DNA from 2 places in the Kosakonia sp. SMBL-WEM22 genome. Region 1 is predicted to be linked to the other one. Evidence: predicted binding sites of a transcription regulator. Region 1 holds the regulator's gene; the other holds the start of a gene.

Region 1 (4,299 bases):
CGATGTTTACCCCCGGTACAACCGATGGCCACCGTCAGGTAGCTGCGGTTGTTGGTCTCCAGCATCGGCAACCACAACTCCAGGTAACTGCGCGTCTGGTAGATGAAGTTATGTACTTCGGTGTGCCTGTCGAGGAATGCGGCGACGGGCTTATCGAGGCCGGTCATCGGACGCAGTTTCGGGTCCCAGTGCGGGTTCGGCAGGAAGCGCACGTCAAAGACGTAATCGGCATCGATAGGAATGCCGTGCTTGAAGCCGAAGGATTCGAAAACCATGGTCAGTTCGCGCTCGCGTTTGCCTAAAAGGCGCGTGCGCAGCATCTCGGCCAATTCATGCACCGACATCTCTGAGGTATCAACAATCAGATCGGCACGGGATCGCAGCGGCTCAAGTAAATTGCTCTCTTCATCAATGGCGCTCTCCAGCGATAAGTTTTTACTTGAGAGCGGATGCAGGCGGCGCGTGTCGCTGTAGCGGCGAATCAGGGTGTTGCGATCCGCATCTAAAAAGAGCAGCTGCGGGGAAAACGCCTCCGGCAGGTTGCTCATCGCCTGCTCAAAGATCTCTGGTGACTCTGGCATGTTGCGCACGTCGATACTGACAGCGGCAGAGATCTGGCGTTCGGCGAGGGTTTGCGCCAGTTCCGGCAACAGCACAACCGGCAGGTTATCAACACAGTAGAAACCCATATCTTCCAGTGCGCGTAGCGCCACGGATTTCCCTGAACCCGAACGACCACTGACGATCATCAGGACCATGGGGCATTTCTCCTCAGAACGACTGACAAGTAGAGTCTTATCCGGTTACGCATCGCCGCGCTCGCCTTCTGTCTGGGTGATGATCGCATAGAGCTCTTCATCACTCTGCGCGCCGCGCAGACGTCGACAAATGGTTTTATCCGCCAGCCGCTTGGCCACCAGCGAAAGCGTGTGCAGGTGCGTTTTAGTTTGATCTGCCGGCACCAGCAGCGCAAAGAGCAGATCAACGGGTTGGTTATCGATAGCGTCGAAGGCAATCGGCGTTTCGAGTTGCACAAACACGCCGACGGCGCGGAGTGTATCTTCCTCGAGCTTACCGTGGGGAATGGCGATACCGTTTCCAATGCCGGTGCTGCCCATTTTTTCACGCGTAAGAACTGCCTCGAAGACCACCTGTGGCGGCAGACCTAGCTGTTTCGCCGCCAGCTCGCTGATAATTTCCAGCGCGCGTTTTTTGCTCTGGCAGTGTACGCCGCTACGGGTACATTCCTGGTTAAGCACTGTGCTCAGTTGAAGAGCCGAATCGTTATTCATCATAATTTCACCTAAGCGACGCCGGAGCCAGCACCCAACCGGGTTGCGGTCGGGTGCAACGCGCCAGACAGACGCCCGGACAATTAGTGTTGTTTCAGTTTATCTTTATGCTTCGTGAGCTGCCGCGCCAGTTTATCAATTAAACCGTCAATAGCAGCATACATATCTTGTCCTTCCGCACTGGCATGCAGTTCGCCTCCATTCACATGCAGCGTGGCATCTGAAATGTGCGTCACCTTTTCCACTTTCAACACAACATAAACCTGGTTAATCCTGTCGAAATAGTGCTCCAGCTTGGCAAATTTGCTGTTTACAAACTCGCGCAGGGCATCGGTAATCTCAACGTTTTGTCCGGTGATGTTTAGCTGCATAGTGTCTTCCTTATCGGTTGGGTCACACCAGCTGTTTACGCTGGTTAGACGGCGGAATGGATAAAGATTCTCGATACTTCGCAACGGTTCGCCGCGCGACCATGATCCCCTGATCGGAGAGCAGGGTCGTCAGCTTACTGTCGCTCAGTGGTTTTGCAGGGTTTTCCGCGGCGATTAACTTCTTAACCAGTGCGCGAATGGCCGTGGAGGAAGCTTCGCCGCCGCCTTCGGTATTAACATGGCTGGAGAAGAAATACTTCAGTTCAAAAATGCCGCGAGGACTGTGCAGGTACTTCTGGGTGGTAACACGAGAGATAGTGGACTCGTGCATCTCGACGGCCTGGGCGATATCTGCCAGCACCATCGGTTTCATAAATTCTTCGCCCTGCTCAAAGAAAGCCTGCTGCTGCTCGACGATGCAGCGGCTGACGCGCAGCAGCGTGTCGTTGCGGCTCTCCAGACTTTTGATCAACCACTTCGCTTCCTGCAAATTACTGCGAATGAACTGCGTGTCGGCGTCGTTGCGTCCGCCGCTGCCCATCGCTGCATACTGCTGGTTGATCTTAAGGCGTGGAATGCTGTCGGCGTTGAGTTCCACTACCCAGCGCCCATTGTGTTTGCGCACCAGTACATCGGGGATCACATACTCCGGCTCGCTGGTCTGGATCGACTGGCCAGGACGCGGATCGAGAGACTGGATCAGATTGACCGCCTCTTTAAGCACATCCTCTTTTAGGCGCGTGACGCGCATCAACGAGCGAAAGTCATGATTGGCCAGCAGATCGAGATGATCGCAGATGATAAGCCGGGCCTCTTCGCACCACGGCGTCGCTTTCGCGAACTGGGAGAGTTGAACCAGCAGGCAGTCGCGCAGGTCCCGCGCTGCAACGCCAACAGGATCGAAACGCTGAACGCGCTTTAGCACCGCTTCGACCTCATCCATGCCAATCTCGTCATTCCCCATGCTCTCGAGGATCTCCGCAAGCGTCACGGTGAGATAGCCAGTTTCGTCGACGGCATCAACGATCGACGTCGCAATGGCGCGATCCGTATCGGAGAAGGGGGTCAGCTCAACCTGCCACATCAGGTAATCCTGTAGCGACTGGGTAGTTTCGCCCTGGTAGATCGGCAGTTCATCATCAATGTAATCATTACTGCTGCCTGACGGGGTGCCAGCGGTGTAGATCTCATCCCAGCTGGCATCCAGCGGCAGTTCATCGGGCATCTCTTTCTGTTCGAGTGCATCCGCAGTGTCCAGGCCATCTTTTTCCTGAACCTGTTCGCTATCCACTTCTTCGTGAAGATCGGTTTGTTCCAACAGTGGGTTGCTCTCCAGCGCCTGCTGAAGTTCCTGCTGAAGTTCCAACGTGGACAACTGCAAAAGACGAATGGCCTGTTGCAGTTGTGGCGTCATGGCTAGCTGTTGGCTAAGCCGTAGTTGCAAACCTTGCTTCATATTCAGAACAGCACTCTCCGACAAAAAATGTCAATGAACCTTACCCTATCAGAGTCTGAAGTCTTCCCCAAGATATACGCGCTTAACGTGTTCGTCTTCAAGGATTTGCTGCGGCGTGCCGTGGGCGATGAGATGCCCCTGGCTGACAATATAGGCGCGCTCACAAACAGCCAGCGTTTCGCGCACGTTGTGATCGGTAATCAGCACCCCAAGCCCGCTGTCGCGCAGATGTTCAATAATGCGTTTGATGTCGATAACCGAGATCGGGTCAACGCCGGCAAAGGGTTCATCGAGCAGGATAAATTTCGGGTTGGCCGCCAGCGCGCGGGCAATCTCGACGCGACGGCGTTCACCGCCGGAGAGCGCCTGGCCCATGCTGTCGCGCAGGTGATCAATATGGAACTCTTCCATCAGCTCATTGGCGCGATCTTCACGCTGTTCCGCAGTGAGATCGTCACGAATCTGCAGCACCGCCATCAGGTTGTCGTAGACGCTGAGGCGTCGGAAGATGGAGGCTTCTTGCGGCAGATAGCCGATACCGCGGCGCGCGCGCGCATGCAGCGGCAGCAGGCTGATATCTTCATCATCAATAATGATGTTGCCTGCATCGCGCGCGACAATGCCAACCACCATATAGAAGGTGGTGGTTTTCCCTGCGCCGTTAGGGCCAAGCAAGCCGACGATTTCACCGGAGTTAACGGTCAGACTGACGTCTTCGACCACGCGACGGCCTTTGTAAGCCTTGGCGAGATTCTTTGCAGTTAATGTTGCCATAACGGATTAGTTACTCTTCTTTTGCGCCGGGGCCGGGGCGGATTTATTGCTCTTGTCCTGCAGCTGCGACGGTACCAGTACGGTTGTCACGCGCTTACCTTTGTCGCTGAATGCCTGCATCTTCTGCTCTTTCACCAGGTAGGTGATTTTGTCGCCAGCAACATTGCTGTCTAACTGCTCGAGATAGGCATTACCGGTCAGGATGACGAAATCTTTTTCCAGTTCGTAGTGCATCTGCGAGGCATGACCCTTCACCGGCTTGCCGTTATCTTGCATCTGGTAGAAGGTGGCTGGATTACCGTAACCGTCGATAATCTCTCTACCCTGCTGGCCGCCCGGACGGGTGACTACCACCTTATCGGCGTTAATCTTGATAGTCCCCTGCGTCACAACGACATTGCCGGTA
Region 2 (4,299 bases), 460 kb from region 1:
GCTCAAAACCGGCGACCACCAGCGGGCGCTGAAACTCATCGGCGATAAAGGTATAGGCGTCGGTGCCAATCACCATGCTGACGTGGCCGGGCGCAAGGAAGGCATCGATGCCGTTATCGGGCTGCTCAAGCAGGCTGCGCAGGGTTGGGATCAGCGTGATGTGCTGGCAGAAGAACCAGAAGTTGTTGATATCGCGCGCCTTCGCCTGCTGTAGCGTGATGGCGGTGGCGGGCATGGTGGTTTCGAAACCGAGTCCGAAAAAGACGACTTTGCGCTGCGGGTTTTTCTCCGCCAGCGCCAGCGCATCAAGCGGCGAGTAGACAATCCGCACATCCGCGCCGCGCGCCTTCGCCTGTAACAGGGAGCCGTTTTTGCCCGGCACGCGAATGGCGTCGCCGAAGGTGCAGAAGATCACCTCCGGGTGGCTGGCGATCTCCACGCAGGTATCAATGCGCCCCATCGGTAAGACGCAGACCGGGCAGCCGGGTCCGTGGATAAACTCAATATTCTCCGGCAGCAGCTGGTCGAGGCCGAATTTGAAAATGGCGTGGGTGTGGCCGCCGCACACCTCCATAATGCGCAGCGGGCGCGCGGCGGTGTAAGCAAGCCCTGTGGCGCGTTCACGCAGGCGGGCGATAAGCTGCATCACCTGCTCCGGCGCGCGGTACTCATCGACAAAGCGCATTATCCCTCCTCGCCGTAGAGCAGCGCGCCGACATCCGGCTCAACGTCAAACATGTTTTGCAGCGCCGCCAGCGTTTCGCGCGCTTCGGCTTCGTTGATGATGCTCATGGCAAAGCCGACGTGCACCAGCACCCACTGGCCGATACGCGAGTGGCCCTGCTCATCTTCACTGCCAACCAGCGTCAAATCGACATTACGCTGGATGCCGCTGACATCAACTTTCGCCTGCAGGCCGTCAATGGCGCAGATTTGCCCCGGTACGCCTATGCACATCGTTGCGCCTCCAGCCACTCAAGCCATGCATCCATGCCGTCGCCTTTGGTGGCGGCAACCAGCAGGATCTCAATCTCGGGGTTCACCTCCCGCGCGTAAGCGATGCACTGCTCAACATCGAAGCTGAGGTAGGGGAGAAGATCGACTTTGTTGAGCAGCATCAGCGAGGCGGCGGCAAACATATGCGGATATTTGAGCGGCTTATCCTCCCCTTCAGTTACGGAGAGCACCGCCACTTTATGCCGCTCGCCGAGATCAAAACTCGCCGGGCAGACCAGATTGCCGACATTCTCAATAAACAGGATGCCCTGTTCGGCCAGCTGCAGACGCGGCGCGGCATCGGCAATCATCTGCGCATCGAGATGGCAGCCTTTACCGGTATTAACCTGAATCGCCGGAGTGCCGGTGGCGCGGATGCGTGCAGCGTCGTTAACGGTTTGCTGATCGCCCTCAATCACCGCACAGGGGAGGCGGTTTTTCAGGCGCAGTAAGGTTTCCGTGAGCAGGGTGGTTTTGCCGGAGCCGGGGCTGGAGACGAGATTAATCACCAGCTGTTGGCGGGCCGCGAAGCGCGCGCGGTTGCGGGCGGCGATGCGGTTGTTTTTATCCAGTACGTCGATCTCCACTTCCAGCATCCGCCGCTGGCTGATGCCCGGCGCGTGGGTGCCCGCTTCGCCGTGGCCATAATGCAGGTCGCCTTCGTCAAGCTGAGTCGGGCTGAACGCATCGGTTTTGACCCCGGTAATGGTCAGCGCCGGGCGCGTCGCCGGAGCGAAGGGGGCGCTGCGAAAGGCGGAGTGGGGGTTATGTTCATCGCCTTCTATATAGCGGTTTCCATCCTGACAACCACATGTCGTACACATTGCTTACTCCTCAATTTCCAGTCGCTGAATTTGCATACCGTCGTCGGCGACGATCTGCAACTGGTCGCTGTGGCATTGTGGACAGCGGCGTACACGCTGACTGAGTAACGTCACATACTGCTGGCAAGACTCGCACCAGCACTCGGCCTGTTGTTGTTCGATATGCAGTCTACAACCTTCCGCCAGGCTGCCGCGGCAGACCAGATCAAAACAAAACGTTAAAGCGTCCGTTTCGACGCAAGAAAATGCGCCCACCTTCAGCCAGACGCCGGTGACCTTGTGCGCGCCATTCGCCACTGCCTGCTGTTCAATGACCTCCAGCGCGCGCTGGCACAACGTGATTTCATGCATAACGCCTCCTTATCATTTCCCCTGCTAATGCAATAACAGTGCCACTCCCGGTTTAGTCACGGTGACGATGACGACAATGACGAGATGACACGTCGAAATTCTGCCTCTTCTTTTTAAATAATTATAAAAATCAATAATTTAAAAATTGGCATGGATGATGCTTAAACGCTGTTGTTTCTATTAAGCGGGTAAGCTGAGATGACGATTTGGGAAATTAGCGAAAAGGCGGATTACATCGCCGGGCGGCATCACCGTCTGCAAGAGGCGTGGCGCAGTTACTGCAATACGCTGGTTCAGGGCATTACGCTCGCCAAAGCGCGTTTGCACCACACCATTGGCTGCGCGCCGGAGCAGCAGCTCTGCTTCGTGCTGTTCGATCACTTCATGGTTTACATCACCCTGAGCGGTGGCTTTAACGGCCACACCATTGAGTACGCGATTGCTAATAAAGCCAGTGAAGAGAAGCGCGTAATCGCCGAGGCGCGTCTCACCAGCGATGGCAAAATTGATGGTCTGTTTGAAGTTTGCGATCGCGAAAAAGTGCTTGAGCACTACCTCGGCAAACTCGCCGCCGTCTACGACACCCTCTATGCCGCAATGGAAGCCGATACGCCGGTCAACCTCACCACGATTGCCCGTGACGGGCATTCGCCGGTGCTGGCCTGAGCTGGAGTGTCGACGGGTGTCGACATGACACCCATCGACATATTTCGTCAAAAATGACTGCCCGTAAGCGGGCGACTCACCTGAGGATCGACTGGTGAACCGTTTTGTAATTGCCGACCCGGCGCTCTGTATTGGCTGCCACACCTGCGAGGCGGCCTGCGCCGAGACGCACCGCGCGGTGGGGCTGCAGGCGATGCCGCGCCTGCGCGTTATGCGCAGCCAACATGAATCCGCGCCGCAGCAGTGCCACCACTGTGAAGATGCGCCCTGCGCCGGGGTCTGCCCGGTGAACGCCATCAACCGCGAGGATGGCGCGGTGCAGCTCAATGAGAGCCTTTGCGTCAGCTGTAAGCTCTGCGCCATTGCCTGTCCGTTCGGCGCGATTGAGTTTTCCGGCAGCCGTCCGCTGGATATCCCGGCCAACGTCAACACGCCGAAAGCGCCCGCCGCGCCGCCGATGCCTGCGAAAGTGAGTTCGCTGCTCGACTGGGTGCCGGGCGTGCGCGCCATCGCCGTGAAGTGCGACCTCTGCTACTTCGACGCCGACGGACCGGCCTGTGTACGCATGTGCCCGACCAAAGCACTGCACCTGGTCAGCCCGCACGACATCACTCGCGCCAGCCGCCGCAAACGCGAGCAGACCCTGAATAGCGATTACGGCGATCTGGCGCGATTTGTGCTGAATAACGGGAGTGCAAAATGACGCTTTTCTCTTTGCTGAGCACCGCGGTCGTCACACTGAGCGGCGCTGCGCTGCTGGCGGGCCTGCTGAGTGCGTTCAAAACCGTGAGTGGTTTCTTCGCGGGCCTGGGCGGTGCGGCTGGCTGCCTGCTGGTAACGGCGGCCGGGGCGGGCGCACTGCTTGATGGGCAGACCGTGAGCGGTATCGTGCCGCTGATCAACCTTCATCTGTTGCTCACGCCGCTCGGCGCCGTCTGGCTGCTGACGCTTGGCGTCTGCGGCTTCTTTATCAGCCTCTATAACCTGGCGTGGCACCGTCATCAGGCGGTAAAAACCAATGGTCTGCTGGTTAACCTCCTGCTGGCGGCGGCGATCTGCGCGGTGAGCGCGGCCAACCTCGGCGCACTGGTGGTGATGGCGGAGATCATGGCGCTCTGCGCGGTGTTCCTTACCGGGTGCAGCACCTCCGGCAAACTCTGGTTCGCTCTTGGACGCCTCGGCACGCTGCTGCTGGCGCTGCTCTGCTGGCTACTATGGCAGCGCTACCAGAGCCTCGATTTCAGCGTGCTGAGCCTGCACCCCCTGAGCGGCGGCCTCTGGCTTCTCGGCATAATCGGTTTTGGCCTGCTGGCGGGGATCATCCCGCTGCACGCCTGGGTGCCGCAGGCGCATGCCAACGCTCCGGCTCCGGCGGCGGCGCTCTTCTCCGCCGTGGTGATGAAAGTCGGGCTGTTCGGCATCCTCACGCTCTCTCTATTTGGCGGACAACCGCCGCTCTGGT

What was found. The regulator sigma-54, encoded in region 1, starts transcription at its own class of promoters, with help from an activator protein. The targets are predictions, from matches to a motif close to GTTGGCACANNTTTCGCTNT.
Region 2: a site for sigma-54 is predicted at 2,198-2,217, ahead of hypA (hydrogenase maturation nickel metallochaperone HypA). Genes of this name have one in related genera too.

The regions. Positions count from the first base shown of each region.
Region 1 is NZ_CP051488.1:4,420,156-4,424,454, reverse strand. Features, by position in the region: gene rapZ (RNase adapter RapZ) at 1-758, opposite strand, end outside; gene ptsN (PTS IIA-like nitrogen regulatory protein PtsN) at 804-1,295, opposite strand; gene hpf (ribosome hibernation promoting factor) at 1,376-1,663, opposite strand; gene rpoN (RNA polymerase factor sigma-54) at 1,686-3,119, opposite strand; gene lptB (LPS export ABC transporter ATP-binding protein) at 3,168-3,893, opposite strand; gene lptA (lipopolysaccharide ABC transporter substrate-binding protein LptA) at 3,900-4,299, opposite strand, start outside.
Region 2 is NZ_CP051488.1:3,960,434-3,964,732, reverse strand. Features, by position in the region: gene hypD (hydrogenase formation protein HypD) at 1-685, opposite strand, end outside; gene HF650_RS19070 (HypC/HybG/HupF family hydrogenase formation chaperone) at 685-957, opposite strand; gene hypB (hydrogenase nickel incorporation protein HypB) at 948-1,820, opposite strand; gene hypA (hydrogenase maturation nickel metallochaperone HypA) at 1,824-2,171, opposite strand; gene hycA (formate hydrogenlyase regulator HycA) at 2,370-2,837, shown strand; gene HF650_RS19050 (4Fe-4S dicluster domain-containing protein) at 2,932-3,540, shown strand; gene hycC (formate hydrogenlyase subunit 3) at 3,537-4,299, shown strand, end outside.